4 regions of the Paenibacillus sp. FSL H8-0034 genome follow, and region 4 is predicted to be linked to each of the others. Evidence: predicted binding sites of a transcription regulator. Region 4 holds the regulator's gene; each other region holds the start of a gene.
What was found. Region 4 encodes LexA, which represses DNA repair genes until DNA is damaged. Its sites were predicted from a motif close to CGAACATATGTTCG; they were not measured.
Positions count from the first base shown of each region.

Region 1 (4,680 bases), 1.4 Mb from region 4:
TCACCCATCAGCCCTCAATGGATCATATCGAACAAGTGTTTGGTTCGAGAGGCATTCATATGGTCGAAAGCAATCGCAGGCAGGCGCTTATGCTGGAGCACAGTGATCCTTTAACGAATGATGCAGGAATGGCTGTAGGTATCGCTTTGACCCAGGATGGCACACACTACATACTATTACCCGGTCCCCCTAAAGAAATGAAGCCCATGTTCGATCATTACGCAGCACCGTGGATTGCGTCGAAGATGAGCGGGGTTCATCCCTTGTTCTCGAGGATGTTGAAATTTGCGGGAATTGGTGAATCTACGCTTGAACATGAACTTTTAGACCTTATTCATGCGCAAACAGACCCAACCATAGCTCCTTATGCCAAGGAGTCTGAGGTTACGATACGCATTACCACTCGCGCCTCTTCACAAGCGGAAGCGGATGTAAAGCTGGAGCCGCTGGAGCAGGAAATCAGAAGCAGGCTTGGAGACTACATATACGCCTCTGTAGACGTTCCAATTGAGCAAGAGGTCATACGTATCATGAAGGAGCGCAAATTGCTCCTGGCAGCTGCTGAGAGCTGTACAGGAGGGCTCCTCGGACATATGCTGACCGCAGTCCCCGGAAGTTCTGCCGTATTCCGTGGAGGTATCGTTTGTTATTCCAATATGTTGAAGAATAAGCTGCTGGATGTGCCGATGAGTATTCTGGAAGGAGCAGGAGCTCCAGGGGCAGTCAGCGCGGAAACAGCCGGTATTCTGGCAGAACAGATGCGACTTAAGGCAGATACCGATTATGCAGTTGCTATCACTGGGGTGGCCGGACCGGATGAATCCGAAGGAAAGCCGGTAGGTCTTGTGTATCTGGCTATTGCCTGCAAAGAAGGGCTGCCGGTTGTGGAGCGGCTGCAGTTGTCCGGTAATCGGGACAATATCAAGCTTCGTGCTGCAAAGGCGGCATTATACCAATTGTGGAAGCGTTTGGCGGTTTGATAGAGCTGGGATTGATATAATTAGAACTTGAAAGCGCACAGCCAATGTAATATAATAGAGGAAGCGGAAGAACCGTAACAATGGATCACATTTTGTTACGGTTTTTCTTTGGACCATAAACAGAATGTATGTTCGCAAAAATGCTTGGCAACACCATCAAAATAGGTTATTATTATACTTATCCAATACGGAAAAGGAAGTGAGTGTTTTGTCAGATCGGCGCGCAGCACTAGACAATGCCCTTCGTCAAATTGAAAAGCAATTTGGTAAAGGATCGGTTATGAAACTGGGTGAATCCGCCCATATGAAGATTGATGTTATCCCCAGCGGATCTTTGGCTCTTGATATTGCCCTCGGCATAGGAGGATTCCCACGTGGTAGAATTATAGAGGTTTTTGGCCCTGAATCATCGGGTAAAACAACAGTTGCGCTTCATGCTATTGCTGAGGTGCAGCGAGTAGGCGGAACAGCGGCTTTTATCGATGCTGAGCATGCACTAGATCCTTCCTATGCAAGTAAGCTTGGAATTAATATAGACGAGCTGCTGCTCTCCCAACCGGACACGGGTGAGCAAGCATTGGAAATTGCTGAAGCATTGGTACGCAGTGGAGCTGTAGATATTATCGTTATTGACTCGGTTGCGGCACTGGTTCCTAAAGCGGAAATTGAAGGAGACATGGGAGATTCCCACGTGGGTCTGCAAGCACGTTTGATGTCACAGGCATTGCGTAAATTATCCGGTGCTATCAACAAATCGAACACGATTGCAATTTTCATCAATCAGCTTCGTGAGAAGATCGGTGTTATGTTCGGTAATCCGGAGACAACCCCGGGCGGAAGAGCATTGAAGTTCTACTCCTCCGTACGTTTGGATGTACGTCGTGTAGAGAGCATCAAGCAAGGCAATGATATGGTTGGTAACCGTACAAGAATTAAAGTAGTTAAGAATAAAGTAGCGCCTCCATTCAAGCAGGCAGATATTGATATTATGTATGGCGAAGGTATTTCCAAAGAAGGAAGCATTATCGATATCGGTGCTGAAATGGATATTATTCAAAAGAGTGGCGCCTGGTATTCCTTCAACGGTGACCGATTGGGTCAAGGTCGTGAGAACTCCAAGCAATTCTTAAAGGATAATCCGCAAGTAGCTGATATTCTTGAAAATAAGATTCGCGAAAATGCCAACTTGTCAGCAACCGTCGATGCCGACTTGCTGAATAACGAGGAAGATGATGAAGATTTGGAAGAAGTTGAATAAAGCAGATGAAGGGCACCTTACTCAGGTGCCCTTCCGTTGCATTCGGAGTGATAAATCATGGATGAAGAAGTAAATGAGTTGAAGGAGCTGCCTTTAAAAGAAGGCGTAATAACCAAAATAGAGCGACAAAAAAGAGCCAAGGATCGTTACAATTTATATATCGAAGAACAGTATGTATTTTCTATACATGAGGATGTGCTGATCAAATACAGTTTGGCCAAGGGTACGGCAATCGATGAAAAAGAGCTGAAAGCGATAGTAGATGCTCAAGACAAACAGCAGGCTTATTTGGATGCCATTCGTTTATTATCGTTCAGGCTGCGTTCCGAGCACGAACTAAAGGCACGTCTGCGACAAAAGAACTATGAGCTTCCCACAATTGAAGACACGCTGGACCGTCTTAGACGGGAGCAGTATATAGATGATTCCTTGTTTGCTGAACAGCTGACACAGCAGCGTATTCATTCAGCCAAGAAGGGACGTAATTGGATTAAGCAGGAGCTTCAGCAGAAGGGGCTCAAATCTGAACACATTACAAGTGCGATTGGTCAAATTGACGAACAACTGGAGTATAGTAATGCTTATAATCTGATTTATAAAAAATATGGTTCCAGTTTAAAGCCGGACTCAGATGTGCAAAATATTAAAAGAAAAGCCTATGCCTTACTGCAAAGAAGAGGCTACAATTCAAGCGTGACCACTCGTGCTGTACGCGAATTAACGGATGCCGTCAGTCGTGGTATGGACAATGAGGATTGGGAGATTGAATTTGAAGAATGAAATTCATTTGTAATACGAATAGTTAATAATGTAAACTAATTAGGCTGCAGAACAGGTTTGAATACGGTTTAGGTATAAAAATTTGGCAGGAATTTAATAATTTCTACAAAGTAAAGCATTTCTCATGTCATACACCTTGACAAGCTTCTTCGACAAAAGATAAAATGAGCATGTATAATTTTGTACAATCAACCTCTCTGTTATGCCTAAACAGGAAGGTTGGCAAAGTAAAATCGCCAATTTTTACTTTTCTTACTGCTTGTTAAACGGATTAAAAACCATACGACCCCCAAGCTTACCCCTTGGAGAAACAACGAGGAGGTGAACTGGATGAACATACATCCAGCCATCTGGATCTTAATCATTCTCGTTGTTGGTGCTATTTGCTTAGGGATTGGTTATTTTATCCGCAAGTCCATTGCAGAAGCGAAAATTTCAAGTGCTGAGCAAGCCGCTGAGCTAATCAAGGATGGCGCTAAAAAAGAGGCGGAGGCACTAAGGAAAGAAGCGGTTGTGGAGGCCAAGGATGAGATTCACAAGCTCCGAACCGAAGCTGAAAAAGACATTCGTGATCGTCGAAATGAATCACAACGACAAGAGAGACGATTGTTGCAAAAAGAGGAATCGCTGGATAAAAAATTAGAATCTCTTGAGAAAAAAGAAGAGCAAGTCGCCAACAAAGAGAAGCGGATTGAAGAAACCCAATCACACATTGACGAGATTTATAAGAACCAGGTTACCGAGTTGGAACGTATTTCCGCATTGACCACGGAAGATGCCAAACAAATTATTTTGACCAATGTGGAACAGGAAGTACGGCATGAAACAGCTCAATTGATTAAAGAGATCGAACAGCAAGCCAAAGAAGAAGGCGACAAGAAAGCCCGTGAAATCATTACGTTAGCCATCCAGAGATGCGCTGCTGATCACGTAGCGGAAACAACGGTATCGGTGGTAACATTGCCGAATGAGGAAATGAAAGGACGAATTATCGGACGTGAGGGTAGAAATATCCGCGCGCTTGAAACACTCACAGGGATTGATCTTATTATCGATGATACCCCTGAAGCTGTTATTTTGTCCGGTTTTGATCCGATTCGTCGTGAAATTGCCCGCACTGCCCTTGAAAAACTGGTTGCAGATGGACGTATCCATCCTGCCCGTATTGAAGAAATGGTTGAGAAGTCCCGCAAGGAAGTGGACGAACGGATTCGTGAATACGGTGAACAGGCAACCTTTGAAACCGGCGTTCATGGATTGCATCCAGACCTGATCAAGATATTGGGTAGATTGAGATTTAGAACCAGCTATGGACAAAATGTATTGAAGCATTCCATGGAAGTTGCCTATTTAACAGGATTGATGGCTGGAGAACTCGGGGTAGACGTGACATTGGCGAAACGTGCCGGTCTCCTGCATGATATCGGTAAAGCCTTGGATCATGAAGTTGAAGGATCTCACGTTGAAATTGGCGTAGAGATTGGTAAGAAATATAAAGAGCATCCAGTCGTAATCAACAGTATTGCTTCCCATCATGGTGACTGTGAAGCCACTTCGGTCATAGCGATGCTGGTAGGTGCAGCAGACGCTTTATCCGCTGCTCGTCCGGGAGCGCGCCGTGAAACATTGGAAACGTACATTAGACGTCTTGAAAAGCTGGAA
Region 1 covers NZ_JBBOBS010000001.1:3,729,464-3,734,143, forward strand. The annotation lists gene NST47_RS16850 (competence/damage-inducible protein A) at 1-980, shown strand, start outside; gene recA (recombinase RecA) at 1,189-2,238, shown strand; gene NST47_RS16860 (RecX family transcriptional regulator) at 2,296-3,018, shown strand; gene rny (ribonuclease Y) at 3,349-4,680, shown strand, end outside.
Region 1: the regulator LexA is predicted to act here: its motif matches at 1,102-1,115, upstream of recA (recombinase RecA).

Region 2 (4,680 bases), 1.9 Mb from region 4:
GTACATGAAGTTAACGTCAATCTTCCGAGTTGGGTTATGGTTCTGTCAGATAGTCACTGGCTGCGCTCCCACTTCGAGAATTCCGTTAGAGAGACGGTTCAGGATATTCGCAGGCTGCGCGATGTGGATCGTGTTGTCAGCCATTTCGAGGAATATGAGTTTATTGATAAAGCTGCCTTAGCGGGAATGAATATGGGCCAAGGCGTGGCTGAGATCGATTTGTATGCGCCCGATGAGCTGTATGACCGGATATTGATGGAGGTCGTCGGCGTTGAGATCCGCGGCAAGGATCACCTTCTGCAGATGATGCAGGAATTCAGTCATGCCAAAAGGGAATACGATCATTTTGCGGAAGCACTGGAAATGGTGAAAACGACTGGGTATGGCATAGCCCCTCCGTCACTTGCGGATATGGCACTGGATGAGCCGGAGCTCATTCGTCAAGGCTCACGCTTTGGCGTTAGGCTGAAGGCGACTGCGCCTTCGATTCACATGATCAGGGTCGATGTTGAATCCGAGTTCTCGCCGATTATCGGTACCGAGAAGCAAAGTGAAGAGCTGGTTCGATATTTGATGCAGGATTTCGAGGACAATCCATTGAAAATATGGGAGTCGGATATATTCGGAAGATCGCTTCATTCCATCGTTCGAGAGGGTATTCAAGGCAAGCTCGCCATGATGCCGGACAATGCGCGCTACAAGCTTCAAGAAACACTTGGTCGTATCATTAACGAAGGCTCAGGCGGATTAATTGCCATAATTTTGTAAAATAACAAATAATAGTGATGAAAATGCACTCCGAGGGGTGCATTTTTTGGTTTGTACTTGATAAAGTGCTGTGGGTGTATTAATATAATCTTGATTTGTTCGGTTTCCTTAATTTCCTATGTATATTTTTGAACATTTCAGTTAACAAAGAAAGTAACGGTATAAATTACTCTTGGGGGGAGGTGAATGGCATGAATAAATCTGAATTGATCAACAAAGTAGCAGAAACATCCGAGCTTTCCAAGAAGGATGCGACGAAAGCGGTTGAAGCTGTATTTGAAGCAATTTCCGAAGCCCTACAAGGTGGAGATAAAGTGCAATTAGTTGGATTTGGAAACTTTGAAGTTCGTGAACGTTCCGCTCGTAAAGGACGTAACCCGCAAACAGGCGAAGAAATCGAAATTCCTTCTAGCAAAATCCCTGCTTTCAAACCAGGCAAAGCTTTGAAAGATGGAATTCAATCATAATGTTTTTTCCTACATACTCATTTCTACATACTTCCATTGTATGAACTGATGGTATGAGCGACACCTTAACCTGAACTGGTTAAGGTGTCTTTTTTTGTTATGGTTGCCCGACATCATGAGTATTAGCACAACTCGGCAATGTGGATACTTGGAGTATCCATTGTATATAAGTGCTGTCAGATCGCCAGAAATGGAGTTTTAGAGCGATTTAACACATCAATACGTAGGTCGTCTTATGTACGCAAGGTAAGTCGCTTAGAACGTGCATGTATGCGCTCAAATATGAAAGCATTCCGCTCGTAATCTACAAGGGGAGCCTTTTTAAGTTAATCGTCCAAAAGTCCCTTGACTAATCGGTCAGCTCATCTGTTATAATGGGAACAAATGTTCTTATCGACGGAGGTTGTACATATGACATTAAGTAAGTGCCCAAGACCGGAATTAACGAAAAGTGAACAATCGGAGTTAATCGAACGATTATCGTCTTCAAGGTCTAATAATTTGAGTGTGAAGATTACGTTATACGGAGAATATGAGGACCGCCGAATAACTGGAATCGTAACAGGACTGGATCCACGGCTTCATTTTATTAAAATCGAGACAACGGGAACGAAGTGGGATTGGCATCTCATCGACTTCGCGAATGTGGTTGAGGTAGAGTTTGAATGAAAGCTTTCGGTGTTGCACAAGATCGAACCAAAAGGGGGTTGCAGATGTATTCGAATGGCTTCTACGTATAACTAAGTGAACCGCAAGTTGTATCGATTTGGGTTGCAAGGATCCGCGGCTGCGTGATATAATATGATCCAACGAACAGTAAAGATCGGTTCTCCATTTGAGCGAAAACACCACGTCCGACAAGCGTTTATGCCCGTAAGGAACCGAGGGAACAACGGATATTAGCGCAGCTTGGTAGCGCGCATCCTTGGGGTGGATGAGGTCGTCGGTTCAAATCCGGCATATCCGATACATGAAGTAGACCTTGCTTATGTGGGGTCTACTTTTATGAGAATATTCATTGATCGAAACAACTTCAAGGCCTGCAGAGGCTTTATAACTTATATCATATTAAAAGCCTTAGATAAGCTCTTTTTATAAAGAGACGATCTAAGGCTTTTTGCTGCGTGCGGGCCCAAGAAGCTGTGGCAGGTATGCTTCTTCGGATTCAATCTCTATAGCATATTTTCTCGCTATGGTTACTCGGTATTTGCGATCTAAAGTAATTGACCCAATGTATTTTGATGATGTCCCTCAGTACGTTTGGTATGCTCAAGCTGTTGCGGCAGCGGTAGACACTGAATGGATAACGGATGTAACCAAGCGAATGTAAGCTCGCTTCATACAGTACAGAATAAACAATAAGTAAAATGAATGACCAGTGAATCGCAAGGTGAATAAAACATTCAACTGTGAGATAAGCAGGATTCGAAGTAAAATAAAGTTGAATTTGATCTTGGAACTAGGTAAATGGCCTAAGTAGATACCGAGGGTTTTACTTGCTCAACAGCACTATTTATTTATGAATAGAAATAGTATAGGGAGGTTATAACCATGTCGATAAAAAAGCCCAATATTCTGTTTGTATTTCCGGACCAGTGGCGAAAACAGGCAGTAGGTTTTCGAAACGAGGATGAGGTGTACACACCCAACATTGACCGGTTTGCTGCGGAAAGTGTTGATTTGGATAACGCGATCAGTTGTTTCCCGCTTTGCTCGCCGAATCGCTCTGTCATGATGACGGGACGGTTCCCTCTATCCACAGGCGTAACGACGAACTGTAAGCTGGGGCTTCCTGTAAAGCTTCATGATGATGAGATTACGATCGGTAATATATTGAGCAGCGAGGGTTATCGTACCGGATATATTGGAAAGTGGCATCTGGACTTGCCCGAGCAGTCCTTCGTGCCTGAGCCGGAGTCCGGGGCAAGACACTGGGATGCTTACATCCCTCCAGGCCCCCGCAGATTTGGATTCGATTATTGGTATGCGTACAATGCCAATGATCAGCATATGGCCCCCCATTATTGGACGGATTCGCACCACCAGATTGTACCCCATGAGTGGTCGACCAAGCATGAAACAGATGTAGCGATTGAGTTCATACGAGAGCACAATGCAGAACAACCCTTTTGCCTGTTTGTATCGTGGAATCCGCCTCATCAGCCTTTTGAGCAGGTGCCAGATTCGTATAAAGCTTTGTATGCTGATCAGCCAATTCATCTTCGTCCCAATGTTCTTGGGGAAGGCACAGAACAAGCGCAGCAGCATATACGGGATTATTATGCTGCTGTGTCAGGAACCGATCACGAATTTGGTCGATTACTTGCCGTGCTGGAAGAGGAGGGCCTTGCCGAAGATACGATCGTTGTCCTTACATCTGATCATGGCGAAATGATGGGGGGCCATGGATGGCTTGAACACAAAAATGTATGGTATGAGGAGTCTATAGCTGTTCCCTTTTTTATCCGTTATCCTCGTGAATTGAAACCACGTCAAGACTCTATATTGTTCAACAGTGCCGATATCGTTCCGACTTTGCTTGGCTTAATCGGGATATCAGTACCGGCGCACATTCAGGGTATTGACCATACGGGAATTATTCGCGGTGAGGAAGGAAAGCGACCTGCCTCGACATTTATTTGTCATTATCCAGGAGTTGTAAATGAACACGAGCTGGCGCAGCAGCGGGGAGACAACATCAACGCTTACGGTTGGCGAGGTGTACGTACTTCCCGCTATACCTATGTCGTCCAGAAATCAATCCATGATCAAGGCGCCAAGCGGTTGTTGTATGATAATGAGCAGGATCCGTATCAGATGTTTCCAATCGAATTTAATGGGGTTCCTGATGATTCGGTTGCCTTGGAGCTGGAGAATGAGCTTCAATCCTGGTTGATCAAACTTGAAGATGAATTTTCTTTAATCTGAGAATGAACGACATAGATAGCCCCTGTTTGGTTGTGAAGCCAAAGCAGGGGCTATATGATTTACAGCTTTCTCAACACTTCGAAAATACGTAATTCGTTGACGGACCGTATGACTTCAGCGATGCTGGATTGGTGGAATTTTTTTAATAAGCTGTTGATTTGTTTTTTGATCGTTTCGTATTCAACACTGCGTTCTTCCGCAATTTGCTTTCTGGACTTACCCTCGCATAACAAACGAAGCACCTGAAGCTCACTTGGCGTTAATTCGGAGATGATCTGGATGATGTAAAGCAGACTGCTTTCGGTTCGCTTTACTCTGGCAAATTCCTCCCTGATTTTCTCAGCGATCATTGGACGGATAGGTGAACGGTTATGATAGGCGGAAAGAATAGCTTCGATCACCTCCTCATTCGTCGATGTCTTGAGTAAATAATCGATAATTCCAGTTTGAAAAGCAGAAAAGATAAAATTTTCGTCTTTGTGCACGGTAAGTACAATAATTTTGATATGAGGCAGCT
Region 2 covers NZ_JBBOBS010000001.1:3,232,198-3,236,877, forward strand. The annotation lists gene spoIVA (stage IV sporulation protein A) at 1-768, shown strand, start outside; gene NST47_RS14450 (HU family DNA-binding protein) at 960-1,235, shown strand; gene NST47_RS14455 (YolD-like family protein) at 1,647-1,904, shown strand; tRNA gene NST47_RS14460 (tRNA-Pro) at 2,129-2,202, shown strand; gene NST47_RS14465 (sulfatase family protein) at 2,787-4,163, shown strand; gene NST47_RS14470 (response regulator transcription factor) at 4,223-4,680, opposite strand, start outside.
Region 2: the regulator LexA is predicted to act here: its motif matches at 1,613-1,626, upstream of NST47_RS14455 (YolD-like family protein).

Region 3 (4,680 bases), 240 kb from region 4:
GTGGAGAACACCGGATTGTCTATCGTGAAGGTGGACAACCCTTCGGATTCAGAGGGTGATATCGTGTGGTTGGAAGCAGAGCTCGAAGATGACGAGCAGATCGGCTGGCTGAACAGTCTGGTCGTCGAACAAGGGCTTACCTTATATGAAGTGCATAAAGTGAAAGCACGTTTGGACGAGTGGTTTGTCGGTGCGCTCACCGGAATCAGTCATAGGGGGGAGCACATATGACAACGATTATTGCCATGACCTGGAAAGAAATGCTGCGCAAGCGTGTGATGCTATTAACTTTACTGATGACTACGGTATTCATGGTAGCTTTTTGGTTCGTAGCGCAAACGATTGGCGCAGATTTGCGGACAAATGGAGGCGGTTCTGAGCAATCGGTCTCTTATCTGATCGAACGCTTCAAGCTGGGCTCGATGATTCTTGCGCTTGGATTTTTCTTTGGCTCCTTCGTAACTGCTTTTCTATCGATATTCAGCTCTTTCTCTTCAGTAGCAGGAGAAGCAGAGCAAGGTGTGCTCCTTGCACTGCTGCCGCGGCCATTAGCCAGATGGCGCTGGTATGCAGGCAGATGGATCGGTTACGTTACACTGGGAATTGGCTACGCCCTTCTGCTATTTGTTTCTATCATGCTCGTAGCGCGTTACCACGCGGCAATTCCTTTGGATTGGCTGCTGCTCGTGAAATCATTTGTGCTTTTTGCATGGGTAGTACCGTTGCTGGTATCGGTATCTATGCTTGGCTCTTGTCTATTTTCGGCACTGGGTAATGGTGTATTTATGACGATGCTGTTTGGTGCAGGGTGGTTGGGCGGCATGATTGAGAAGGTATCCGGAAGCTTATTGCGTAGAGATGCTTCTCTACAGCCTCTCAAAACGATAGCGGGGCTGATGTCCTTGATTATGCCGGCGGATTCCATTCAACAGCGAATGCTGTCTGAAATGTTTTCTTTATCGGATATAACGGGTTTGATGAATATTAATCAATCGCTGGGACCATTCGGGTTTGGTCAGGAGCCAACAAACCTTTTTTTATTATACACCGCTTGTTATACCTTGGCTGCACTGGTGCTTGGGATGTGGATATTTCAAAGAAAAGATTTGTAAGTTGGAAAATAAAGCAGAATATATAGCTCCGTGTCCTTTGAAAAGGATAGCGGGGCTTTTATATTTTATAAAATAAGAACAAATGTTCTTATTTGTGCTTATGTGGTATAATACATCCATTACATTCCTTTTGGTATGACACCAAATTTTGATACAATGAACAGAACGGCAACAATGTACAGATAACAGGAATAGTGCACTTTCAGAGGATGTAGAGGTTTAGGAGGAGAAGTACATGGCTGTGCAATTTATACTGGGCAGAGCTGGCACTGGCAAAAGTACATATTGCTTGCGCAGCATGACCGATCAATTAATTGAATCCCCCGGCGGAAGGCCGCTTATTTTATTAGTACCGGAACAGGCTACCTTTCAAGCCGAGTATGCATTGGCATCTTCTCCAGAGCTTGGAGGAACGATGCGTGCTCAGGTGCTTAGCTTTCGCAGGCTTGCTCTGCGTATTATGCAGGAAGTAGGCGGAATAGCGAGATTGCCCATTGATGATATTGGGAAAAGGCTTCTGTTGCACCATATCCTACATAAACATCGTAAACGGCTTAAGCTGTTTCAGTCCTCGGCTGATCAGATGGGTTTTATTGATAAATTGGCTGATTTGTTTAATGAGTTCAAGCGCCATTGTGTCACCTCGGAAGGCCTTGCCGTGTTCGTATCAGGGACATCAGGTGAGGGTCAGGCATCTCCAATGCTGGCTGACAAGCTGCATGACCTGCAGCTGGTTTATGGCGAGTTCGAAGCAGAGCTTTCCCGAGCCTATCTCGATGGTGAAGATTATTTGACACTGCTGGCCGAGCAGCTCCCCAAGTCTCAATATGTTAAGGACGCCGTGTGCTGGATTGATGGGTTTCATGGCTTCACGCCACAGGAAATGGCGGCGATCGAAGGCCTGGCTGCCGCTTGCAGCGACGTTAAGATTACATTGACCCTGGATAAAGCCTATAAGCTGGGCGATAAGCTGCATGAGCTGAACTTATTTCATCGTACAGCACGAACAATGTTAAAGCTAAAGGAACGTTTGGATCATTTGGGACTGGCTGAGCAGGAGACGATTCTGTTACCCTCGCAGCCGCCGTTTCGTTACGTGAGCAGTCCGATGCTCGCTTATATGGAACAATCCTTTGAGCAGCGTCTGAAGCGGCCTTACGTCCCGTCTGGAGAGATGAATCGCGGCGATATTAAGAGTGCTGAAACGCCAAAGCAGCAGCTCCAATTATCAGCGGCCGTTAATCGCAGAGCCGAGGTGGAAGGGGTTGCCCGTGATATTCTGAAGCTGGTTCGTGAAGAAGGACTGCGGTATCGTGATATTGCCGTTACACTGCGTAATACTGAAGCATACGGCGAGCTATTGGCTGGTACCTTTAACGATTGCAGCATTCCGCACTTTTTTGATTCCAAGAGAACCATCATGCATCACCCGCTGGTAGAGCTGATACGTTCTTCGATGGACGTTATTCTGCATTACTGGAAATACGATGCTGTGTTTCGTTGTGTGAAAACCGGCTTCTTTTTGCCTGTAGAGGGTGAAACAAGCACTGAGCAGCCGGGCAGCCACGAACTCGATCAATTAGAAAATTATGTGCTTGCCTTTGGCATTCAAGGTGCCAGGTGGTTTGATGGGAAGCCTTGGACCTATTCACTTCGCGCAAGCGTAGAGCAGCCCGATGTAATAACAACGGAGCGAGAAACCGTTCACCTGCGCAAAATCAATGCATGTCGCAGCCTCGTCGCCCAACCGCTGCATGCTTTTCAAGAGCGGATGAAGAAAACAGTACGGATTACGGATAAGGTAACCGCCTTATACCAGCTTTTAATCGATTTGCATGTACCTGAAAGGCTGGAGAGCTGGAGTCAGGCTGCATTGCAGGAGGGAAATCCTGAGAAGGCGCGGGAACACGCCCAAATATGGGAACGGATTATTGAAATGCTGGATCAGATGGTTGAGCTTCTGAAAGAGGAGGAACTATCTGCGGAAACGTTCGCAAGCTTGCTGGAGGCGGGTATGGAAAGCATCCGGTTGGGACATGTTCCGCCCTCTCTGGATCAGGTGCTGATCGGAAGCATGGATCGTACCCGAACAGGAGCCGTAAAGCATGTATTTGTACTGGGTGTTAACGAAGGAATTATTCCAGCCAAAATCAGTGAGAACGGGGTGCTGTCCGAGCACGAACGCGAGTCCTTGTCCGATCAGGGCTTGATGATGGCAGATGGTGCACGTCGTCGACTGCTCGATGAAATGTTCATGATTTACAGTACATTTTGCACGCCTTCAAGCTGCTTGTGGCTCAGTTATCCACTGGCTGACGAGGAAGGGAAAACATTGCTGCCCTCAGAAATTATTAGGCAGATGAAGCGAATGTTTCCCTTTGTAGGGGAGCGTTTGCTTGTGATGGAGCCGACCGGGACTATGAGCATGAAGGAACAATTGGAATATGTGGAGCATCCATCCAAAGCTCTCAGCTATTTGCTTGCCAAGCTTAAGTCCTGGCTGAACGGAGAGCCGATGCCGCCGGTTTGGTGGGCCGTCTACAATTGGCTTATTGAGCAGCCGGAATGGGGCGGGCGGTTAAAAGCGTTGATGCAGTCGCTGCAGTTTACTAACGAGGCAAAGACATTAAGCCCGACTACAAGCAGACTGTTGTATGGGGAGCATATTTTGTCGAGTGTGTCCCGAATGGAGCGTTTTGTTGCCTGTCCTTTCTCACAATTTTCATCGCATGGCCTGAAGCTTCAGGAGCGCCGTATTCATCGGCTGGAAGCACCGGATATCGGACAGCTGTTTCATGCTGCGCTCAGCTCGTTTGCCGTAGAGGTGTCGAACCAAGGCAGCGATTGGGGGGAGCTTAGCTCGCAGGATTGCATGAATCTGGCTGGCAATGTGGTGGATTTGTTGGCTCCTCGATTACAAAGTGAAATTCTGCTCAGCTCCAATAGACATCATTATATAGCCCGCAAGCTTAAGCAGGTTGTGGGTCGGGCTGCCATGATGCTGGGTGAGCACGCACGACGTGGAAAGTTTCAGCCGGTGGGTCTGGAAATTGGATTCGGAACGGGGCAGACCATACCCCCTTTATCATATCAGCTTGCCAATGGTATACGTATGGAGGTACGGGGCCGCATAGACCGAGTAGACCGCGCAGACACGGAGCAGGGAACGCTGCTACGTGTCATAGATTATAAATCGAGTCCAACCGCACTGCTGCTCTCTGAGGTGTATTATGGCCTATCGCTGCAAATGCTGACTTATCTGGACGTTATTCTTACCCATTCCAAAGCATGGCTGGGTATAGAAGCCAAGCCGGCAGGCGTGCTGTATTTTCACGTACATAACCCGCTGCTGCAGATGAAGAACAGAATATCAACCGAAAAAGCCGATGAAGAGCTCCGCAAACGTTATAAAATGAAGGGGCTGCTTCGCGCTGATCCCGAAACTGCAACGCTGATGGACGGTGGGTTGATTGAAGCCAGCGGGCACTCCCAGCTCATTCCAGTCGCACTCAAAAAGGATGGCAGCTTTTATAAATCTTCCTCTGTTGCCGACGATGCGCAGTGGAAT
Region 3 covers NZ_JBBOBS010000001.1:5,415,630-5,420,309, reverse strand. The annotation lists gene NST47_RS24535 (ABC transporter ATP-binding protein) at 1-231, shown strand, start outside; gene NST47_RS24530 (ABC transporter permease subunit) at 228-1,112, shown strand; gene addB (helicase-exonuclease AddAB subunit AddB) at 1,348-4,680, shown strand, end outside.
Region 3: the regulator LexA is predicted to act here: its motif matches at 1,188-1,201, upstream of addB (helicase-exonuclease AddAB subunit AddB).

Region 4 (4,680 bases):
AACCGCCACCAATAGGTCCCCATGGAATAACGCCTACATTTTCTTCGATACATAAAGGCAGCACTTCCCTGTCCATCTGACGAGACACGAGACTATATTGCGGTTGATTGGAAATAAATCGGGCATATCGATTATGATCACTGATCCCAAGGGATTTCATAATTTGATACGCCAAAAAGTTGGAGCATCCGATGTATCTGACTTTTCCAGATGTCACCAAATCATCCAACGTACGTAATGTTTCTTCAATCGGTGTAATTTGATCCCAGACATGCATTTGATACAAATCAATATAGTCGGTATTCAAACGCCGTAAGCTGGCTTCTACCCCGTCTAAAATATGTTTGCGTGATAAGCCGACATGATTAACATTATTTGCTGTCGCAAAACGTACTTTAGTGGCCAGAATCACATCCGAGCGTCGACCGCTGATCGCTTTGCCAACGACTTCCTCAGAACGTCCTGATACATACACATCCGCAGTATCAAGAAAATTCCCACCTTGATCCAAAAAATCGTGAATCATGGTTGTTGAGTCTTCCTCGCTGGTTGTATTGCCAAAGGTCATGGTCCCCAAACAAAGCTCAGAAACCACAACCCCGCTTTTGCCCAGTACTCGATATTGCACGCAATGGTTCACCCCTAATTATTTGTGCTGGTTCGTGTCACTATCCTCTTGTTCCTCATCAACAAATTTAATTGTCTCCAACTGACTGCGAAGATTGCCTTTAAAAGCTTCTATATAACGTTTGCGAAGCTCATTGCGTTCTTCCAGCTCATCGTCTGTCAGACCTACTGTTTTGGCTTTACGGGCCAATTCATTGATTCGTTGAATATATGGCTCTGTTCCATTATCCATGTAAAATCCTCCCGATCTTCTACAAAAATGCTTGATAAATGCATCAAAGTATACTTTGACATTATGGCCTACCATTGTCAAGAGTCAAGGAGGTGTTTCTATGTATTGTGTGGGTGAGAGTGTTAATTCCGACATACAAAATTAAGTCTATCTTTTTAAGGAAGTCTAAGTGTTTGCCCTTCTTGAAGTATGCTAGACTTTAATCCATTCACTTTCTTGAGGTTATAAATATATTCACGGACATCCTGTCCTTTATCTGCATGTTTGCTGGCTATCGACCATAAAGTATCGCCATTAACGATCTCTACCGAATATTCAATAGGTGTGTGATCCGATGAAGCATAAGCATCCAGATCTCCGCCAAGCAATGAAACAGACAAGCTGATTAAAATAATGATTGACGCTGCTGCGAACAAGCCTGCATATCTCAAGAGCTTTTTTCGATAAGGAATAATGGAAGCTAGCAGCAGCGGAAAGGCAGAAGCATTCCTGGAAACAGACTCTCTCTTCGATAACAATTGTTCATTCATATACATAACAGCGCCCCCAAACATTTGTTCTGTTTTCAAAATAACACGAACAAATGTTTGTGTCAATTGAAAAATTAGAACTTATGTTTGTACGAACTCCGGTTCTATGTTATACTCTCACTAGTTATTACCAAGCATTGGAGTGATCCTAATGAGTAAGCTATCCATTCGACAATTGGCAATCCTGGATTTTATTAAGAATGAAGTGAAAGATAAAGGGTATCCACCTTCCGTTCGTGAAATTGGTGAAGCAGTTGGCCTCGCTTCCAGTTCTACTGTGCACGGACATCTGGAGCGTTTGGAGAAAAAGGGACTCATTCGGCGTGATCCTACCAAGCCAAGAGCGATTGAAATTACGGACGGTACCCTGACAGAGGGCAGCAACTTTGCCTTATCCGTTGTTCGTGTTCCATTGATTGGACGCGTTACTGCTGGTATTCCGATTACTGCTACGGAAAATATCGAGGATTACTTCCCGCTTCCGAGTCATTATGTTGGCGATTACAATGTGTTCATGTTGAGTATCGAGGGCAACAGTATGATTGATGCCGGTATCAATGATGGGGATTATGTTATCGTCAGACAGCAGCAAACTGCCAATAACGGTGATATTGTTGTTGCAATGACTGAAGATGACGAAGCTACAGTCAAACGGTTCTACAAGGAAAAAGATCATATACGTCTGCAGCCTGAGAACTCTACTATGGAACCGATTCGTTTAAAGACTGTTACTATTTTAGGAAGAGTCGTAGGGCTGTTCCGAGACATCGTGTAATCATTATAATCAGGCACTTATTGAAGTCGACGTCAGGGCTACTTGACAGTCGGCTTTTTGCTATGAGCTGCAATCGCGTCCTCACATACAAAAAGAAGCTTTCCCGCAGTAAAACTTCTACATGGGGAGAGCTTCTTTTGTTTATTCAAAGAAAAAAGTAATCATTCATAGGGTGAACTCATTTTTAGTAAAGCGTCAAATACTGCTCGCGTTCCCATGCATGAACCTGAGTGCGATAGATATCCCATTCGATTTCTTTAAGCTCAATGAAGTGAGCCAGAGCGTGATCACCGAGCGCATCACAAATGACATCATCGCGCAGCATCTCTTCCAATGCAACCTTAAGGTTAACCGGCAGACTTGGAATTCCTTGATCCTCACGCTCTTCCTCGGTCATTACATAAATGTTACGATCCGTTGGCGGAGGCAGCTGCATTTTGTTCTTGATTCCGTCCAGACCAGCCTTCAGCATAACAGCTAACGCCAGATATGGATTAGCAGCTGGATCCGGATTACGAACCTCAACACGGGTGCTCAGTCCTCTGGATGCAGGAATACGAATCATCGGACTCCGATTGCTGGCAGACCAAGCAACATAGCAAGGAGCTTCATAGCCAGGAACCAGACGCTTGTATGAGTTAACGGTTGGGTTGGTAATCGCTGCGAATGCACGGGCATGACGCAAAATGCCAGCCATATAATATCTTGCAGTTGCACTTAGACCCAGCTTGTCACTTTCATCATAGAACGTGTTCGTGGAACCGTTAAATAACGATTGGTGAGCGTGCATACCCGATCCGTTCACACCGAATAATGGTTTGGGCATAAAAGTAGCATGCAAACCATGCTGTCTTGCTACCGTTTTAACTACCAGCTTGAACGTTTGAATTTGATCGGCCGCTTTGATCGCATCCGCATATTTAAAATCAATTTCATGCTGACCCGGCGCTACTTCATGGTGAGAAGCTTCGATTTCAAAGCCCATTTCCTCCAAAGTCAATACGATCTCACGACGGCAGTTTTCGCCAAGATCCATAGGGGCCAAGTCAAAATATCCGCCTTGATCATTTAATTCCATCGAAGGATTGCCATTTTCATCAGTTTTGAATAAGAAAAATTCCGGTTCTGGTCCAACATTCATTGCTGTAAAGCCCATATCTTCGGCTTCTTTCAAAGCATTCTTCAGGATACCACGAGGGTCTCCAGGAAAAGGTCTGCCATCCGGCAAGTAAATATCACAGATTAGACGTGCAATGCGATCCTCAACCACCCAAGGGAAAATGACCCATGTGCTAAGATCAGGATACAAATACATATCAGACTCTTCAATACGAACATAACCTTCAATCGAAGAACCATCAAACATCATTTTGTTGTCCAATGCTTTTTCCAGCTGGCTAATAGGAATTTCCACATTTTTGATCGTTCCAAGCAAGTCGGTAAATTGCAAGCGAATAAATCTTACATTTTGTTCCTTGGCAATCTTGATAATGTCCTCTTTTTTATAATTCTTTTCAGTCACTTTACATGTTCCTCCTTAAGTTACGCAGTTTTATCAGTCTTTTTGATAAGTCCGCATTTGAATCATTGGAAAGCGCTTATTTTTTGAAAAATCTGGATAGCTCGCCTTGGATCAGAGATACCTGTCCCAAGCGTTTGCCTCCACCAAGCAGCTGCTGCTTTAACATCCGGTGAAGCTGTGAATCCGTCATTTCTCTGCGTTTAACTTCCGATTGCTCATTAAGAACAGTTGCATCCTCTGAATCCTTGGACATTGGCAGCAGCACTTGTTTAATTCCGGCGATATTCACGCCTTTCTCAATCAAGTCTTTAATTTCCAGCAACCGCTCTACATCATTAAAAGAATAGAGACGCTGGTTCCCGCCTGTCCGAGCCGGTATGATCAACTCATGCTGTTCATAATACCGGATTTGCCTAGCTGTTAAATCTGTCAACTTCATTACGATACCAATGGGGAATAACGCCATATTCCGACGTATATCATCAGCCACGATTCATCACCTCTGTGTACTTAAAACCTACCCCCATTCTACTCTTCCTACATAAACGTGTCAAGTTATGTTAGGTTCATGCAAAGTATAAGTCATTATTTTAATAAACCTTGTTCCATCATACTGCTCAGAGCTGTTAATACACCTAATTTACAATGAGAATAAGTTAATCCACCCTGCATATAAGCAATATACGGTTCACGGATCGGAGCATCTGCGGATAGCTCCAAGCTGCCGCCTTGAATGAAAGTACCTGCAGCCATGATGACCGGATGCTCATAACCAGGCATAGCCCAAGGCTCAGGAACCACATGTGCATCTATCGCCGAAGCTTGCTGAATACCTTGAACAAAGGCAATCAAATGCTTGGCACTGGTGAATTGAATCGCTTGAATCAAGTCCGTACGCTTGTCATTCCAATGCGGATGTGTGACAAAGCCAAGCTGTTCAAATACGGCGGCTGCAAATATGGAGCCCTTGACCGCTTGTCCCACCAAATGTGGC
Region 4 covers NZ_JBBOBS010000001.1:5,171,260-5,175,939, forward strand. The annotation lists gene NST47_RS23350 (aldo/keto reductase) at 1-628, opposite strand, end outside; gene NST47_RS23355 (DUF896 domain-containing protein) at 647-859, opposite strand; gene NST47_RS23360 (LysM peptidoglycan-binding domain-containing protein) at 1,015-1,455, opposite strand; gene lexA (transcriptional repressor LexA) at 1,541-2,164, shown strand; gene glnA (type I glutamate--ammonia ligase) at 2,349-3,686, opposite strand; gene NST47_RS23375 (MerR family transcriptional regulator) at 3,763-4,176, opposite strand; gene NST47_RS23380 (methionine gamma-lyase family protein) at 4,272-4,680, opposite strand, start outside.